DNA from 4 places in the Pectobacterium colocasium genome. Region 2 is predicted to be linked to each of the others. Evidence: predicted binding sites of a transcription regulator. Region 2 holds the regulator's gene; each other region holds the start of a gene.

Region 1 (4,908 bases), 960 kb from region 2:
GGCTCTGATTCGCCGGGTTGGATAGCATTGATCCCTGATTCTGAGCCGGCAAAGGAACCGAGGCGACAGGCACCAGCACCAAATCGGCGTTATTTACGCCGTTGCTAATAACCGGCAAGACGTTCTCCGTCACCATCACGATGCGGTTATCGATTGCAATTGCTGCACTGAGTAAAATACGTGCGTTGGGCTGAATATCAGCCGGATTGTACGGTAGATCGAATTGGAAAGGTGCTTGCTTTCCTTCTGTGCGCATCACGCGCTGAGTAATGACTTTTGAAGGCGCATCTGCCAGCGATGCATCAGACACCGTAACGGTTAACACTGCGTTGTGAGGAAGTGCAATACGCTGACGAATATTCACCGTACCGGTTACTGCTGGCATCGCAACAGCCGGGCGCTGTGAAGAAGCACTGGTGACAGGTGCACCAGTTTGAGGAGAAACGCCATAATCACTCCTCTGTGCACATGCAGCCAGAGTCATCGATAACGTGATACCACCTAAGATATGCCATAATTTCATTCGGTCAGTCTCCTTTATTATTGTCGGACTACCGGTATCGCAAACCGGCACTCATAAAGAGTATGATTCACCCAACACAATAATGATGGTGCAAAATTCTGATATTTTCATGAAAACCGCATATTTATTGCAGAAAGAAAGCCATAAATAGACATTTACACCTTATAAAACAAACAGATGCTTAGCCATTCTCATCCATTGGGGCCGATACCATGAGTCAACCACTACAACACCTTCTCGACCTCCTGCATTTAGAGAAGCTCGAAGAAGGGCTATTTCGCGGACAAAGCGATGATTTGGGGCTGCGCCAGGTCTTTGGCGGGCAAGTCGTAGGCCAGGCCATGTCAGCCGCCAAACAAACCGTTCCCGTCGAGCGCAACATTCACTCTTTCCACAGCTACTTTTTGCTGCCCGGCGACAGCCAGAAACCGATTATTTATGACGTTGAAAACCTGCGCGATGGCAACAGTTTCAGCGCCAGACGCGTCAGTGCCATCCAGAATGGTCGCCCTATCTTTTATATGACAGCCTCTTTTCAAAGCCATGAAGAAGGGTTTGAGCACCAGAATGTGATGCCTGAGGTTCCACCGCCAGAAGCGCTGAAATCCGAGCAGGAAATCGCGCAAGATATGCAGCACCTCTTGCCGCCCCGCTTTCGCGATAAATTTATTCAGGCCAGCCCAATTGAGATGCGCCCGGTTAAATTCCATAACCCCTTAAAAGGCGAAGTGGATGAGCCAGTACGACACGTTTGGTGCCGGGCCAGCGGCCCACTGCCGGATGACAAGCGTATTCACCAATACCTGCTTGGCTATACGTCTGACTGCAACTTCCTACTCACGGCTTTACAACCTCATGGCGTTGGCTTTTTGGAGCCGGGTATGCAGGTCGCCACGATTGATCACTCAATGTGGTTCCACCGTGATTTCCGGTTGGATGACTGGCTGCTCTACACCGTAGAAAGTACATCCGCATCCGGTGCTCGTGGCTTCGTACGTGGGCAGTTCTATACCCGAGAAGGCGTGCTGGTTGCATCCAGCGTACAGGAAGGGGTGATGCGCCGCCGTCAAACGTAAGGATGGTGGCAGCCTCATAACGTAAAACGGGCGTGGAGTTTCCTCCACGCCCGCTTGTTGCATTTGAACAAGCTCAATTATTGGTTGTAAGCGCTCTCGCCATGGCTGTTGACGTCCAGACCTTCGCGCTCTTGATCTTCCGGTACACGCAGGCCGACAATCATATCCGCCACTTTGAAGGCCACGAATGCCACCACGCCAGACCATACCAGAGCAACAATTACGCTAAATAACTGTACCCAAACCTGATGCGCCATCGTCACACCTTCTGCATAGCCAGTACCACCCAGTGAAGCTGAAGTGAATACGCCAGTCAGGATACAGCCAACGATACCGCACACGCCGTGAACACCGAATACATCACAGGGGTCATCCACGCGCAGCCATCTTTTCAGTACGGTTACGCCCCACAGACCTGCGACACCGCCAGCCAGACCGATGATCAATGCACCACCGACGCCCACCGTACCCGCAGCTGGTGTGATTGCTACCAGACCCGCGATACAACCGGAACATGCACCCAGCAGAGAAGGCTTACCGCGCACCATCCACTCACCACCAACCCACGCCAGAATCGCAGCAGCAGTAGCGACAACCGTGTTCAGGAAAGCCAGAGCAGCAATGCCGTTTGCGGCCCCCGCAGAACCCGCGTTAAAGCCAAACCAGCCGATATACAGAATCGCTGTACCGATAAACACCATCGGCAGGTTATGTGGTTTGAAGGCTTCTTTGCCAAAACCAGCGCGTTTGCCCAGCAGGTAAGCACCAACCAACCCAGCAACCGCGGCGTTAATGTGAACCACCGTACCACCCGCGAAGTCCAACGCACCATCCAATGCCAGATAACCACCGCCCCACACCATGTGCGTCATCGGCAGGTAGGAGAACGTCAGCCACAGCGCAACGAAAATCAGTACAGCAGAGAAACGGATACGTTCAGCAATCGCCCCGACAATCAGCGCAACGGTGATGCAGGCAAAGGAAGCCTGATACGCCACGTGTACAAATTGATAGTAGGTGCCGCTAATCGATTCAATCCCGATGCCTTTCAGCATAAACGTACTGAAGCCACCGAAGAAGGCATTACCTTCGCTGAAAGCCAGGCTATATCCGTAAACCACCCACAGGATACAAACCATCGCGAATGTTACGCTCACCTGCGTCATCATGGACAGAACGTTTTTGGAACGAATCAGGCCGCCGTAAAACAGTGCGATGCCCGGTATAGTCATAAAAAGTACCAGCGCGGTACAAATCATAATAAAAGCGTTATCCGCTTTATCAATCGTCGGTGTTGCAGCCATTGCCCAGGACGGGAGTAATGCCGCCACACCGAGACCTAATGAAGAGAGTAATTTTTTCATTTTCATCCATCCCTATTTACGTATCTACGCTAGGTGTTGTTAAAGTGCGGCTTCGTCAGTTTCACCCGTACGAATACGGATAACCCTTTGCAACTCGGCGACAAAAATTTTGCCATCACCAATTTTTCCGGTGTACGCCGCTTTGCTGATAACATCGATCACTTCATCCAATTGGTCGTCTGCAATCGCGATATCAATTTTTACTTTGGGTAAAAAGTTAACGCTATATTCTGCACCACGGTAGAGTTCCGCATGCCCCTTCTGACGACCAAATCCTTTCACCTCAGTGACGGTGAGCCCCTGGATGCCGACAGAAGATAACGCTTCACGTACATCTTCCAGCTTGAATGGTTTTATCACCACAGTAACCAGTTTCATTTGTCTTCCCCCTAGCCATTACGTTCAGGCTTTCGCCCGTCACTTGTTCGATTACACGCTCTATGAAGTAGGTCTACGTCATGACTAAAGCAAAGGGTGTGCCATAAATGATTTATCTGGCATAAATCAGGAAAGAGAACGCGTTTAAAGATGAGAAAGGACAAAAAGCAAACATAACGAGGAAGAAAGGCTGGAAGAATTGGGCAAGAATTGCACTATTTTGGTGCGCAAAGAGTATTTTCAGTGCAGCGTGGGTCAAAACCGGAATCACGATGCTTAATGATGGTGCGAAGCCATGAGCAGACTGTCAGTCTGCACCACTCAAGGCGGTGCAGACCATCGTATGACCTATAATCGAGTCAGGCAATGCAAGGTTCGGTGCTGGTGGCAGCAAGATCCTCTCCGGCCAGTTGCAATTGATACATCTGATAATAGCGCCCCTGCTGTTGCAGCAGTTGCTCATGCGTTCCCCGCTCAACGGTTTGCCCATGATGAAGCACCATGATCGTGTCGGCCTCAACGATGGTAGAAAGCCGATGCGCGATGATAATCAAGGTTGTCTGTTCCCTGATGATACGCAACGCCTTTTGCACAGCCTGTTCCGTACCCGAGTCAATATTCGCCGTCGCTTCATCAAGAATCAGAATTTTAGGCGTTTGCACCAGTACCCGCGCGATCGCTAACAGCTGCTTTTGTCCGGTAGACAAATTATTCCCCTGCTCACCAACGCGCGTATGCAATCCTTCAGGGAAAGTCCGCACCAGCTCAGCCAGCTGTACGACCTCCAACACGCGCCAGACGGCCTCTTCGCTGATATCACGCCCCAGCGTCACATTCACAAACATGGATTCCGCCAGCACAACCGGATCCTGCTGCACCATTGCCACATTTTGGCGCAACACCGCATGAGAGAGCGTAGAAAGCGGCCGGCCATCGAGCCGAATTTCTCCTTCGTCCGGCGTGTAATATCCCATCAGCAAACTGGCCAGGGTGCTTTTTCCGCTGCCCGTATGCCCGACCAACGCGACGAACCCGCGCTCTGGTATCGTCAGAGAAATATGCTGTAGTACGCGTTTTTCGGTGCCATACGAGAAAGAAACATCGTCAATATCGACACGCCCGGTAGCCAGCGGACGCTCATCGTCGCCGTAGCCCTGCTTTGTCCCATCCATCAACTCAAAGATACGCTCACCCGCAACAACCGCCTGCTGCAACATAGACTGCTGGGTTGTCAGTTCAATCAGCGGTTCATTCAGACGCCCCAAATAGTTGATAAACGCATACAAAACCCCGACGCCAACCGACCCCATCGAACTGAAACCAAATTGGATCAACAACCCACACAGCACCATCGCAGCAAACAGGCTCAGCAGTGGCCGCAGCAGGAACCCTTCCAGACGCAACGCCTTCATTCGTGCGTCATAATGCGCGTGGCTGGAGGCTCCCAGTTTCTTGCCAAAGCGAGCCTGCTGGCGGAACTGCTGAATGACGCCCATGCCATTAATCACTTCGTTGAAACCATCATTAATGTCGGCCAGGTAGCTTCGAACCTTGCGCACAATCGGCG
Region 2 (4,908 bases):
ATTCCGGTGAAATCGTCGGCCTGCTCGGGCCGAACGGTGCTGGTAAAACGACAACGTTCTACATGGTCGTGGGTATCGTCCCCCGTGATGAAGGGCGTATTGTCATCGACAACGACGACATCAGCCTGCTTCCCCTGCACGAACGTGCGCTGCGCGGCATCGGCTACCTGCCGCAGGAAGCCTCTATTTTTCGTCGCTTAAGCGTCTATGACAACCTGATGGCGGTGTTGCAGATCCGCAAAGATCTGACGACCGAGCAGCAGGAAGATCGTGCCAATGAGCTAATGGAAGAATTCCATATTATTCATTTGCGCGATAGTCTGGGACAATCGCTGTCCGGTGGGGAAAGACGCCGCGTAGAGATTGCGCGTGCGCTGGCGGCAAAGCCGAAGTTCATCCTGTTGGATGAACCGTTTGCGGGCGTAGACCCGATCTCCGTACTGGATATTAAAAAAATCATTGAACATCTGCGTGACAGCGGACTTGGCGTGTTGATTACCGATCATAACGTCCGCGAAACGCTCGATGTCTGTGAACGAGCCTATATCGTGAGTCAAGGCAACCTGATCGCCCACGGTTCACCGACCGATATTCTGGCCGACGAACAAGTGAAGCGCGTCTATCTGGGCGAAGGCTTCCGACTCTGATAGGGTACTATTTTCTCTTTGCAGCACTTATGGGACGTTAGCGCGATTTATGAAGCAAGGTTTGCAACTCAGGCTTAGCCAGCAACTGGCCATGACCCCACAGCTCCAACAGGCCATCCGCCTGTTGCAACTGTCCACGCTTGAATTGCAACAGGAAATTCAGCAGGCACTGGAAAGCAATCCGTTGCTCGAACAAACGGATCAGCACGACGAAATCGAGTCATTTGAAAAGGCAGACAGCGATTCACTGGATACCGGTGAAGCTCTGGAACAGAAGGACATGCCGGAAGAATTGCCGCTAGACGCCACCTGGGATGAGATTTACTCCGCAGGCACACCGTCAGGCACCGGCACCGACTATCGCGATGAAGAACTGCCAATTTACCAAGGCGAAACCACGCAAACGCTTCAGGATTACCTGATGTGGCAGGTCGAACTCACACCGTTTTCCGACACCGACGCCGCTATCGCGACCTCTATCGTTGATGCCGTGGACAACACAGGCTACCTGACCGTACCGCTGGAGGACATTCTTGACAGCATCGGCGACGACGATGTGACGTTGGAAGAAGTCGAAGCCGTACTCAAACGCGTGCAACGCTTTGATCCTGTTGGCGTCGCCGCTCGCGATCTGCGTGATTGCCTGCTGGTGCAGCTTTCCCAGTTTGCTGACAGCACGCCGCGTCTGGCCGAAGCCCGCCTGATCGTCAGCGATCATCTCGATCTGTTAGCCAACCATGATTTCCGTAGCCTGATCCGCATCACGCGTCTGAAAGAAGACGTGCTGAAAGAAGCGCTGGCGCTGATCCAGTCACTCGATCCACGGCCGGGGCAGTCGATCAACACTGGCGAATCTGAATACGTGATCCCTGACGTGCTGGTGCGCAAAGTCCAGGGCATTTGGGCCGTAGAACTCAATACCGACAGCATTCCCCGCCTACAGATTAACCAGCAGTACGCGGCACTGGGCAATAGCGCACGCAACGACAGCGACGGGCAATTTATCCGCAGTAATCTGCAAGAGGCGCGCTGGCTCATCAAAAGCCTGGAAAGTCGTAACGACACGCTGCTGAAAGTGACCCGCTGCATCGTCGAGCAGCAGCAGGATTTCTTCGAGCAGGGTGAAGAATTCATGAAACCTATGGTACTGGCAGATATCGCCCAGGCGGTGGATATGCATGAATCCACCATCTCACGCGTGACGACGCAGAAGTTCCTGCACAGTCCACGCGGCATTTTTGAACTAAAATATTTCTTCTCCAGCCATGTGAATACCGACAGCGGCGGAGAAGCCTCGTCAACGGCAATTCGCGCGCTGGTGAAGAAGCTGATTGCGGCGGAAAACCCCGTCAAACCACTAAGCGACAGCAAGCTGACGGCGCTGCTCTCCGATCAGGGCATCATCGTGGCGCGCCGTACCGTGGCAAAATACCGAGAGTCTTTATCTATCCCACCATCAAATCAGCGTAAACAACTGATTTGATCTCAACAGAGAAGGAAGACACTATGCAGCTCAACATTACCGGACACCACATCGAGATCACTGAACCGCTGCGTGATTTTGTGAATGGCAAGTTTGCCAAGTTAGAGCAGTATTTTGACCGGATTAATCAGGTCAATGTGGTATTGAGAGTGGAAAAAGTTCAGCAAATTGCCGAGGCCACGCTCCACGTGAACGGTGGCGAGCTGCATGCAACCTCAGAAGCGGAAGATATGTACGCCGCGATAGATTTATTGATTGATAAGCTGGCAAGACAGCTCAATAAGCATAAAGATAAACTCAAGCAGCACTAATTTTCTCCTTTGCCGTTTGGCAAAGGAACAAGCTCGGCCCATCCATCAGATGGGCCGGGATCACCAGAAGTGAAAGCGTCATTAAGTGAAAATAAAATGAGCCACGATCCCGTATTGCAACTCAGTAGCGTATTACGTCCTGAGTGCACCCGAAGCACTGTCCACTGCCAGAGTAAGAAGCGGGCATTGGAAATTATCAGTGAGCTGGCCGCCAGGCAGCTTAACATTCCTTCGCAGATTATCTTTGATGCCATCCTGACTCGGGAACGGATGGGCAGCACGGGAATCGGCGGCGGCATTGCCATTCCTCACGGCAAGCTGGAAGACGATAATGCGCTGGGTGCCATCGGTGTTTTCATCCAGTTAGAGCAACCGATCGCTTTCGATGCCATTGATAATCAGGCTGTTGATCTGCTTTTTGCCTTGCTGGTTCCGGCGGAACAATGTAAAACCCATTTGCATACCCTGTCGCTTGTTGCCAAGCGGCTGGCGGATAAAACGGTTTGCCGACGCCTGCGTGCGGCGCAAAGCGATGAAGAGCTGTACCAGATTATGACGGAAGCCGGTTAAGCCGGTCGATCGTCATGCTCACGATGACGGGCGATCCGCGTTGGGTTCAGAGAATGCTTGCAATCCCTACGCGAAGCCGTCATTTTTCTAGCTATACATCACTTTTTTATAAAAACAGTGGCAATGAGAATTCGCCGTCACGTTGCCAGAGGGGAGTCGTCAGATGGTGCTGATGATTGTCAGTGGTCGCTCAGGTTCAGGGAAATCTGTAGCCCTGCGCGCACTGGAAGATATGGGGTTCTACTGCGTAGATAACCTGCCTGTGGTTCTACTGCCAGAGCTGGCTAATACGCTTGCGGCACGTAACATTTCCACAGCAGTCAGTATTGACGTGCGCAATATGCCGGAATCGCCAGAGATCTTCGAGCATGCCATGGAGCAACTGCCGCCAAGCTTCTCGCCTCAATTGCTATTTCTGGATGCCGATCGCAATACATTAATCCGTCGCTACAGCGATACCCGTCGCCTGCATCCGCTCTCCAGTAAGAATCTGTCGCTGGAAAGCGCCATTGATGAAGAAAGCGATCTGCTGGAGCCGCTACGTTCACGCGCCGATCTGATTATCGACACCTCCGAGATGTCGGTACATGAACTGGCTGAGATGCTGCGTACCCGCCTGCTCGGCAAGCGGGAACGTGAGCTTACGATGGTGTTCGAGTCATTCGGTTTCAAGCACGGTATCCCCATCGATGCGGATTACGTCTTTGACGTGCGTTTCTTGCCGAACCCGCACTGGGATCCGAAACTGCGCCCGATGACCGGTCTGGATAAGCCCGTTGCGTCCTTCCTCGACAGGCATACGGAAGTTCACAATTTCATCTACCAGACCCGCAGCTATCTGGAACTGTGGCTGCCGATGCTGGAAACCAATAACCGCAGTTATCTGACTGTCGCCATTGGCTGTACCGGCGGTAAACACCGTTCCGTCTACGTCGCCGAGCAGTTGGCAGACTACTTCCGCTCACGCGGTAAGAACGTCCAGTCGCGCCACCGTACGCTGGAAAAGCGTAAACCCTCGTAATCGTTGGCAAACCAGTACAGCCAGGTAACCCATGACAGTCCGGCAAACGGTTGAAATCAAAAACAAGCTGGGCATGCACGCTCGCCCAGCGATGAAGTTGTTCGAGCTGGTGCAGAGCTTTGATGCAGAGGTAATGCTGCGCAATGACAGCGGCACCGAAGCCGAAGCCAGCAGCGTGATTGCCATGCTGATGCTGGACTCCGCCAAAGGACGGCTCATCGAGGTCGAAGCCACTGGTCCGGATGAAGTTCAAGCGCTTGCCGCCGTCATCGGGCTGTTTGAAGCCGGGTTCGACGAAGACTAGCGATTTCCTTAGCGGATCGCTTCACTTTCCCTCCCGAACCTCCTACTATCTATCTGCATAAATCATAATATTTTCTTATACCCCTGCTCCTTTGGGCGCGGGGGTTATTTTTATATCATCTGAAAATACCAACTGGAGAGGAGTATGACGAAACCTAACCTGACAATCAGTGAATTGGATGCAGAACGTCTGGATATGTTATTGGAGCAGCCCGCCTTTGCGGGCAGCGATATTGCACAGGCGTTGAATGAGGAACTGGATCGGGCGGACATTCTGCCTTCAGCATCGATTCCCTCACATGTCGTCACCATGAATAGTCGGGTGCGTTTCCGCGATCTGAATACCAACGAAGAGCACATCCGTACGCTGGTTTATCCGGCCGCGGTGAAGGACAGTCAAGAACCGCTGTCGGTGATGGCTCCGCTGGGCGCGGCACTATTGGGAATGCATGTGGGAAATTCGATCACCTGGCAGTTGCCAAACGGTGAAGAAACGCGAATTGAAGTGCTCGAACTACTCTATCAGCCTGAAGCCGCTGGCGAATACCACCGCTAAATACACCAACATTATTT
Region 3 (4,908 bases), 690 kb from region 2:
AATTTCCGCCAAGGGCATCCTGCCGACCTGTCAGGATACCGGTACGGCGATCATCGTCGGCAAAAAAGGCCAGAACGTCTGGACCGGCGGTAACGACGCCGAGGCGCTGTCCAAGGGCGTTTACAATACGTTCATTGAAGACAACCTGCGTTACTCGCAGAACGCCGCGCTGGACATGTACAAAGAGGTCAACACCGGCACTAACCTGCCTGCGCAGATTGACCTCTACAGCACCGAGGGCGAGGACTATAAATTCCTGTTCGTCACCAAAGGCGGCGGTTCCGCTAACAAAACCTATCTGTATCAGGAAACCAAAGCGCTGCTGACGCCGGGTAAACTGAAAAGTTTCCTGATCGAGAAAATGCGCTCGCTGGGCACTGCGGCCTGTCCGCCGTACCACATCGCGTTTGTCATTGGCGGCACCTCGGCAGAAACTACGCTGAAAACCGTTAAGCTGGCGTCAACCAAGTACTACGACGAACTGCCGACAGAAGGCAATGAACATGGTCAGGCGTTTCGTGATGTCGCGCTGGAACAGGAAATTCTGGAAGCCGCACGCGATCTGGGTCTGGGCGCGCAGTTCGGCGGTAAATATTTTGCGCACGACGTGCGGATTATCCGCCTGCCACGCCACGGCGCCTCTTGCCCTGTTGGTATGGGCGTGTCCTGCTCGGCTGACCGTAACATCAAAGGCAAGATCAACCGCAAGGGCGTCTGGCTGGAGCAGTTAGAGCAGAATCCAGGTAAATATATCCCTGAGCACCTGCGTGAAACGGGCGAAGGCGATGCGGTTAAAATCGACCTGAATCGCCCGATGGCCGAGATCCTGAAGACGCTGTCGCAGTACCCCGTATCCACCCGTCTTTCCCTGACTGGCACCATCATCGTTGGTCGTGATATTGCTCACGCCAAGTTGAAAGAACGTCTGGATAACGGCGAAGGCCTGCCGCAGTACATCAAAGATCACCCGATTTACTACGCGGGGCCGGCGAAAACGCCAGAAGGTTATCCATCCGGTTCATTAGGCCCAACCACCGCTGGCCGCATGGATTCCTACGTCGATTTACTGCAAGCCAACGGCGGCAGCATGATCATGCTGGCGAAAGGCAACCGCAGCCAGCAAGTAACCGACGCGTGCCATAAACATGGCGGCTTCTACCTCGGCAGCATCGGCGGCCCGGCAGCGATTTTGGCGCAAAACAGTATCAAGAGCCTGACCTGCGTGGAATACCCGGAGCTGGGTATGGAAGCTATCTGGAAAATCGAAGTTGAAGATTTCCCAGCCTTTATTCTGGTCGATGATAAAGGCAACGATTTCTTCCAGGTGATCCAGAGCGCCAAGTGCGTGAAATGCGGTTAACTCACTCTTACTGTGATTAGAGGTTAGTAGCTAACGCCAGCCGAGCGGGAGTAACGGATAGATCGTAAAGTCGCTGTAAACACGTCCATGTGCGCTCGGCTTGCGCCATCCATGGCGCAAACGCTTTACTCTTCTATTCCGTTACTCCCGTTTTCGTTCGGTAAATAGGTTTGTCTGCGGTCTACAGCGCCCCGATTTTCGGGGCGTTTTTTATTTGATGCCCAACCGCTTCGCCAGCCGATGCAGGTTGCCGCTGTCTAGTTCAAGTTCCCTTGCGCAGGATGACCAGTTGCCCTCATGGCGTGCCAGCGTTTGTTGGATGACTCGACGCTGATAGTCGTCCGTTGCTTCTCGCAGCCCCCCTTTGATGAAAGACGCTGGTGCCGTGTCGATAGCGCTCGACGCCCCTGCGGCGGCATGAACAGGCAGGGAGGGAAGCTCAAGATTGAAATGCTCACGCCCCAACAGCACCTCGCCCGATTCCTGTCCTGCTCTCGCCAGCACGGTGGCACGGTAAATGGCGTGTTCCAGCTCGCGCACATTCCCCGGCCAGTCGTACTGTTCCAATAGCGCGCCCGCGTCGGCCGTTAACGCCAGACGCGCCAGCCCCAGTTGCACGCGGCTGCGCTCACAGAAGAACCCCGCCAACAGCGCCACATCCTGACGACGCTCGCGCAGCGGCGGTACGGATAGCGGGAACACGCTCAGACGGTGGAACAAGTCAGCACGAAAAGCGCCATCCAGCACCGCCTGCCGCAAGTCACGGTTGGTCGCCGCCAGCACGCGCACGTTCACTTTCAGGCTATTGTCATCACCCACGCGCTGGAGATCGCCGTACTGCAATACGCGCAGCAGCTTCGCCTGTAGCGTCAGCGACAGTTCGCCAATCTCATCCAGAAACAGCGTGCCGTTATCCGCCATTTCAAACTTGCCGGTGCGATGATGGATCGCTCCGGTAAACGCGCCCTTCACATGACCAAACAGCTCACTCTCCGCCACCGATTCCGGTAGCGCGGCGCAGTTCAGATAGACCAGAGGATGCGCTGCCCGGCAGGAACCGCGATGAATCGCCCGCGCCACCAGCTCTTTACCGACGCCGGTTTCTCCCATAATCAGCACGTTCAGATCGGAACCCGCGACAATATCGACTTCCTTCTTAAGCCGCTGCATCGGTTCCGACAGCCCTACCATTTCCTCCACGCTTTCCGCTGCCGGACTTTCGGCACGCACCGGGGCGGGCAACTGTCGCTCAAGACGTTCCATCAACAGCGCATTGCTCAGCGCCGCCGCCGCCATCGCCCCCACCAGCCGCAGTTCTTCATCGCTAAAATGGTCGAACTGACAGGGATCCATGCCGTCCACAGTCAGCGCACCGATCAGATTCTGATTAGCAAACAGCGGCAAGCCGACGCAAGCATGCACCTTAAGATCTTCCTGACTGGGGATCAGGCCGTCATAGGGATCGGGAAGCTGGCTATCTGCCGGAAAGCGCACCACATCGCCCGCACGGGCAATGGCCTCCAGACGGGGATGATCGGACAGGCGAAAGCGTCGCCCCAGCACGTCCGGCGCCAGACCGTCGATCGCCAACGGGCGAAACAGCTGATTTTCATAACGCAGCAGCGCCGAGGCATCACAGCGCAACAGCTGGCGCAGGCTGTTAATCAAGCGCTGAAAACGATCCTGATTCGATAGCCCCATTTGCAACTCGATAGCGATACGGGCAAGGGCATTAATGGAGAGTGTCATGGTGTGTCCTAATGACAGAATCTGTGTCATTAAGACAATAGATAAAACATGTCATTTTGACAACAACTATTTATTAAATCTTTATAAATCAATAGTTTAAAAATTGGCACATTTTCTGCATTCTCTACAGCATATTCCCGTATACGACTATTGAGGTTTCAGAACATGGCAATTCACGTTAAGAACAATATCCACTGGGTTGGACAACGCGACTGGGAAGTGCGCGATTTTCACGGCACAGAGTACAAAACGCTGCAAGGCAGCAGCTACAACAGTTACCTAATCCGCGAAGAAAAAACCGTGCTGATCGATACCGTCGATCACAAATTCAGCCGCGATTTTGTGCAGAACCTGATGGCGGAAGTGGATCTGAACACGATTGACTACATTGTGATCAACCACGCCGAAGAAGATCACGCCGGCGCGCTGAGCGAGCTGATGGCTCGTATTCCCAACACACCGATTTACTGTACTCACAACGCGATCGATTCCATCACTGGCCACCATCATCACCCTGAGTGGCATTTCCATACGGTCAAAACTGGCGACACGCTGGATATCGGTAACGGCAAGCAGTTGATCTTTATCGAGACGCCAATGCTGCACTGGCCGGACAGTATGATGACCTACATGACCGAGGATGCCGTGCTGTTCAGTAACGATGCGTTCGGCCAGCACTACTGCGATGAACACCTGTTCAATGACGAAGTGGATCAGACAGAACTGTTCGAACAATGCCAGCGCTATTTCGCCAACATTCTGACGCCGTTCAGCCGCTTAGTCACCGCCAAGATCCACGAAGTGCTGGGTTTCAACCTCCCGCTGTCGATGGTGGCGACCTCACACGGCGTGGTCTGGCGTGACGATCCTGCCCAGATCATCCACCTGTATCTGAAATGGGCGGACAGCTATCAGGAAGATCGCATCACGCTGTTTTACGACACCATGTCCAATAACACCCGCATGATGGCCGACGCCATTGCACAAGGCATCAACGATGTTGACCCCGGCGTCGCGGTGAAAATCTATAACGTCGCCCGCCACGATAAGAACGAAATCCTGACGCAGGTCTTCCGCTCGAAAGGTGTATTAGTCGGTTCGTCCACCATGAATAACGTGATGATGCCGAAGGTTGCCGCCATGCTGGAAGAGATCACCGGCCTGCGTTTCCAAAACAAGAAAGCCTCGGCGTTCGGCAGCTACGGCTGGAACGGCGGTGCGGTAGATCGCATTCAAACCCGTCTGATGGATGCCGGTTTTGAAACCACGCTGGCGCTGAAAACCAAGTGGCGTCCTGACGGTTCCGCACTGGAAATTTGCCGCGAACACGGCCGCGAAATCGCTCGTCAGTGGGCGCTGCATCCGTTGGATGATACGCCTGCCCGTCGCGTCATTTCCCCCGTAAAACAGGTCGCCGCGCCACAACCGGTGAACACGCCAACGGAGAGCGCCTGTGGTTGCAGTGAAGTCGCAGCGGTGCAGTCAGAAAGCGGCTGTATGCAGTGCAGCGTCTGCCAGTGGATTTACGATCCGACACTGGGCGAGCCGATGCAGGATGTTACACCTGGCACCCAATGGTCGGACGTACCAGACAGCTTCCTGTGCCCAGAATGCGGGCTGGGTAAAGACGTTTTCAATCCGATTCGCTAAGGAGAGGACGATGAAAGATATCGTGATTATTGGCGCGGGCTTCGCCGCCCGCCAGCTCATCCGGCAGCTACGCAAGCTGGATGCGCACTGCCCCATCCGCCTGATCACCGCCGACAGCGGCGATGAGTACAACAAACCGGATTTAAACC
Region 4 (4,908 bases), 400 kb from region 2:
TAATACTCTTTTGAAATCAATATCAATGACGACATTACCTAAATCAAAAATATACAGCATGGCAGCCTCCTCCTGACGTAATCGTAGGATTTTCACTGTAGCGGGAAATGGCGAAACTGAACAGGGAGGAAATATAAGGAAAGGTTAAAGTGGAAGAAAACGCATAAAATTCAGGGCACCCGAAGGTGCCCTGTTGCGTAACAGACAAACCCGTCTGAAATTAGACGTCTTTGCTGCCGCGGCTAGCGCGTTTACGGTCGTTTTCGGTCAGATGACGCTTACGAATACGGATAGACTGTGGCGTTACTTCAACCAGTTCGTCGTCATCAATAAACTCCAGCGCTTGTTCCAGAGACATTTTGATCGCCGGAACCAGCGTGGTTGCTTCGTCAGTACCTGATGCACGCATGTTGGTCAGTTTCTTACCGGTCAGACAGTTTACTGTCAGATCGTTAGAACGTGAGTGAATACCGATGATCTGGCCTTCATACACTTCTGCACCGTGTCCGAGGAACAGCTTACCGCGATCTTGCAGGCTGAACAGCGCAAACGCGACGGCTTTACCTTGACCGTTAGAGATCAGCACGCCGTTCTGACGTTGGCCGATATCGCCTGGACGCACGTCATCGTAGTGGCTGAACGTGGAGTACAGCAGACCCGTACCAGACGTCATGGTCATGAATTCGGTACGGAAACCGATCAGGCCACGAGCAGGGATCAGGTAATCCAGACGGATACGACCCTTGCCATCTGGAATCATGTCTTTCACATCACCTTTACGCTCACCCATGGCTTGCATGACTGAACCCTGGTGCTGTTCTTCGATATCCAGCGTCACGTTTTCAAACGGTTCCTGATTACGGCCGTCGATAACGCGGTTAATAACTTTTGGACGTGATACGGCCAGTTCAAAGCCTTCACGACGCATGTTTTCGATCAGAACCGACAGGTGCAATTCACCACGGCCAGAAACGCGGAACGCATCAGCGTCTTCGGTTTCGTCAACGCGCAGGGCAACGTTGTGTACCAGTTCTTTGTTCAAACGCTCCAGAATCTGGCGCGACGTAACATACTTACCTTCTTTACCACAGAACGGTGAAGTATTGACGTTGAAGAACATGGTAACGGTAGGTTCATCGACGCTCAGTGCTGGCAGCGCTTCGACATTCTGCGGATCGCAGATGGTGTCGGAAATATTCAGCTCGCCCAGACCGGTGATCGCGATGATATCGCCAGCTTCCGCTTCGGTTGCGTCGATACGCTCCAGACCCAGGTGAGTCAGAACTTTACCGACTTTACCGTTACGGGTTTTGCCTTCGCTATCAACAATAATCACTTGTTGGTTAGGCTTAACTTTACCGCGCTTGATACGGCCGATGCCGATAACGCCAACATAGTTGTTGTAGTCCAGCTGAGAAATTTGCATCTGGAACGGTGCATTCATCTCAACCTGAGGCGGAGACACGTGATCGACAATCGCCTGATACAGCGGGGTCATGTCTTCCGCCATGTCGGTATGATCGAGACCCGCGATACCATTCAGCGCAGAAGCATAAATGATCGGGAAATCCAGCTGCTCGTCAGTTGCATCCAGGTTCACGAACAGGTCGAATACCTGATCGACAACCCAGTCAGGACGCGCGCCAGGACGGTCAACTTTGTTGATAACCACAATCGGTTTCAGACCGTTGGCAAATGCTTTTTTGGTCACGAAACGCGTTTGCGGCATCGGGCCATCCATCGCATCAACAACCAGCAGTACCGAGTCAACCATCGACATTACACGCTCAACCTCGCCGCCGAAGTCGGCGTGTCCCGGGGTATCTACGATGTTAATGCGGTAGTCTTTCCAATTAATGGCGGTATTTTTTGCGAGGATGGTAATTCCACGCTCTTTCTCCAAATCGTTGGAGTCCATTACACGCTCGGTTGCTTCGACACGTTCACCGAACGTTCCGGATTGTTGCAACAGCTTGTCAACCAGGGTGGTTTTCCCATGGTCAACGTGCGCAATAATGGCGATGTTACGCAAATTTTCGATCACAGCTTTGCCTCAGGCATTTAGAAATAGCGCGCTATTGTACACGTATTAATCGAGGGACTAAACAAGATCACAAGCATCTATGATAAACAACCTAGAGCTGCTTGCTTTGTGATCCCTTTCACGGTGCAAAAGCGCTACAAGCGAACACAAATGCACTAAATAAGTGCAATAATTCACATACAGGGCACCGTTTTGGTGCTTTAAACTATAATGGTGCAGTGGATTTCCGTGAGAAAGCCCCAAGTAGCAACACATTGCACACATTTAAAAAGTTGGCACACTTTTAGCTTTAGTCTACTCACGGCAACAACATCAATCCACAACGATATTCGTTCCACGACGATAAATGACCAATCGGGAGAACCAAGTATGTCCGCAGAACATGTTTTGACGATGCTGAATGAGCACGAAGTGAAGTTTGTTGATTTACGCTTCACGGATACTAAAGGTAAAGAACAGCACGTCACCATTCCGGCTCATCAAGTTAATGCCGACTTCTTCGAAGAAGGTAAAATGTTTGATGGTTCCTCGATTGGCGGCTGGAAAGGTATCAACGAGTCAGACATGGTTCTGATGCCCGATGCCAGCACAGCGATGATCGACCCGTTCTTCGAAGATTCTACGCTGATCATTCGTTGTGACATTCTTGAACCAGGCACCATGCAGGGTTATGACCGCGACCCGCGTTCTATCGCGAAACGTGCGGAAGATTTCCTGCGTTCTTCTGGCATTGCCGATACCGTTCTGTTTGGGCCTGAGCCAGAATTCTTCCTGTTCGATGACATCCGTTTCGGCAGCAGCACGTCCGGTTCTCACGTTGCTATCGACGATGTTGAAGCTTACTGGAACTCCGGTAAAGAATACGAAGGCGGTAACAAAGGTCACCGTCCAGGTCTGAAAGGCGGCTACTTCCCGGTTCCACCAGTCGATTCATCACAGGACATCCGTTCTGCTATGTGTCTGACTATGGAGCAGATGGGTCTGGTTGTTGAAGCTCATCACCACGAAGTCGCAACCGCTGGTCAGAACGAAGTGGCTACCCGCTTCAACACCATGACCAAAAAAGCTGACGAAATTCAGATCTACAAATATGTCGTGCATAACGTGGCTCACGCCTACGGCAAAACTGCGACCTTTATGCCAAAACCTATGTTCGGTGATAACGGTTCTGGTATGCACTGCCACATGTCTCTGTCTAAAGACGGCACTAACCTGTTCGCTGGCGACAAATACGGCGGCCTGTCTGAACTGGCTCTGTTCTACATCGGCGGTGTTATCAAGCACGCTAAAGCCATCAACGCCTTGGCGAACCCGACCACCAACTCCTACAAGCGTCTGGTCCCTGGTTACGAAGCTCCAGTTATGCTGGCTTACTCTGCCCGTAACCGTTCTGCTTCAATCCGTATTCCGGTTGTTGCCAGCCCGAAAGCACGTCGTATCGAAGCGCGCTTCCCGGATCCAGCAGCTAACCCATACCTGTGCTTCGCTGCACTGCTGATGGCTGGCCTCGACGGCATCATCAACAAAATCCACCCTGGCGATGCGATGGACAAAAACCTGTACGATCTGCCTCCAGAAGAAGAAGCAGAGATTCCAAAAGTTGCAGGTTCTCTGGACGAAGCCCTGGCTGCACTGAACGAAGACCGCGAGTTCCTGACCCGTGGTGGCGTGTTCACCGACGACGCTATCGAAGCGTATATCGAACTGCGTAAATCTGAGATTGACCGCGTTCGTATGACGCCGCACCCAGTTGAGTTCGAACTGTACTATAGCGTTTAATAACAACAGCGTTTAATAACGACAGCATGGTTGGGTGTGCTGATACCCAACCATGCCCGATAAACAACAGAATACTAAGAAGTTTGTTCTTGTTGCCGTGGAAACGCTTCAGCCCATCTTCGGATGGGCTTTTTTCACCACCGGCATTGGCCGTTGCGACGTAACATCCATCATTCACACTACAATGCACCACGATGGTGCGGGAGTCTGCGTTATGGCAACAGGCACGCTGCCCGATGCTGGGCAGATCCTCAATTCCCTGATAAACAGCATCTTATTGCTGGATAACGATCTGGCGATTCACTATTCCAACCCGGCAGCACAGCAATTACTGGCACAAAGCTCGCGTAAATTATCCGGCACGCCACTGCCCGATTTGCTGGGATACTTTTCTCTGAATATCGATTTATTGCGTGAAAGTCTGGATTCAGGGCAAGGTTTTACGGATAACGAAGTCACCATCGTCGTAGATGGTAAAGCGCACATCATGTCGCTCACCGCTCAGCGGGTACAAAACGATTTTATCCTGCTGGAAATGGCGCCGATGGATAATCAGCGCCGTCTCAGTCAGGAACAGCTTCAACATGCACAACAGCAGGCCGCCCGTGATTTAGTCCGGGGTTTAGCGCATGAGATAAAAAATCCGCTTGGCGGATTGCGTGGCGCCGCGCAGTTGCTTGCTAAAGCGTTGCCCGATCCGGCGTTGACGGAATATACCAAGGTCATCATCGAACAGGCGGATCGCCTGCGTAATCTGGTCGATCGCCTGCTCGGGCCACAACAGCCCGGCCTGCACGTCACTCAAAGTATCCATCAGGTCGCCGAACGCGTTTGCCAGCTCGTTTCACTGGAAAAACCAGATAACGTGACGCTGGTGAAAGACTATGACCCCAGTCTGCCAGAATTGACGCACGACCCTGACCAGATTGAACAGGTACTGCTGAATATTACCCGCAATGCGCTACAGGCGCTGGGCGAGGAAGGCGGGACGATTACGATTCGTACCCGCACGGCTTTTCAGCTGACGTTACACGGCGTGCGCTATCGGCTTGCCGCACGTATTGACGTGGAAGATGACGGCCCCG

What was found. The regulator sigma-54, encoded in region 2, starts transcription at its own class of promoters, with help from an activator protein. The targets are predictions, from matches to a motif close to GTTGGCACANNTTTCGCTNT.
Region 1: a site for sigma-54 is predicted at 3,428-3,447, ahead of glnK (P-II family nitrogen regulator). Genes of this name have one in related genera too.
Region 3: a site for sigma-54 is predicted at 3,212-3,231, ahead of norV (anaerobic nitric oxide reductase flavorubredoxin). Genes of this name have one in related genera too.
Region 4: a site for sigma-54 is predicted at 2,316-2,335, ahead of glnA (glutamate--ammonia ligase). Genes of this name have one in related genera too.

What each region holds. Positions count from the first base shown of each region.
Region 1 is NZ_CP084032.1:1,262,887-1,267,794, reverse strand. It holds gene LCF41_RS05580 (YbaY family lipoprotein) at 1-523, opposite strand, end outside; gene tesB (acyl-CoA thioesterase II) at 736-1,599, shown strand; gene amtB (ammonium transporter AmtB) at 1,677-2,963, opposite strand; gene glnK (P-II family nitrogen regulator) at 3,003-3,341, opposite strand; gene LCF41_RS05560 (SmdB family multidrug efflux ABC transporter permease/ATP-binding protein) at 3,701-4,908, opposite strand, start outside.
Region 2 is NZ_CP084032.1:306,562-311,469, reverse strand. It holds gene lptB (LPS export ABC transporter ATP-binding protein) at 1-647, shown strand, start outside; gene rpoN (RNA polymerase factor sigma-54) at 697-2,130, shown strand; gene hpf (ribosome hibernation promoting factor) at 2,154-2,441, shown strand; gene ptsN (PTS IIA-like nitrogen regulatory protein PtsN) at 2,538-3,011, shown strand; gene rapZ (RNase adapter RapZ) at 3,175-4,032, shown strand; gene npr (PTS phosphocarrier protein NPr) at 4,064-4,336, shown strand; gene rnk (nucleoside diphosphate kinase regulator) at 4,481-4,891, shown strand.
Region 3 is NZ_CP084032.1:997,340-1,002,247, reverse strand. It holds gene fumA (class I fumarate hydratase FumA) at 1-1,360, shown strand, start outside; gene norR (nitric oxide reductase transcriptional regulator NorR) at 1,571-3,109, opposite strand; gene norV (anaerobic nitric oxide reductase flavorubredoxin) at 3,275-4,759, shown strand; gene norW (NADH:flavorubredoxin reductase NorW) at 4,770-4,908, shown strand, end outside.
Region 4 is NZ_CP084032.1:4,816,020-4,820,927, forward strand. It holds gene yihX (glucose-1-phosphatase) at 1-60, opposite strand, end outside; gene typA (ribosome-dependent GTPase TypA) at 221-2,044, opposite strand; gene glnA (glutamate--ammonia ligase) at 2,414-3,823, shown strand; gene glnL (nitrogen regulation protein NR(II)) at 4,038-4,908, shown strand, end outside.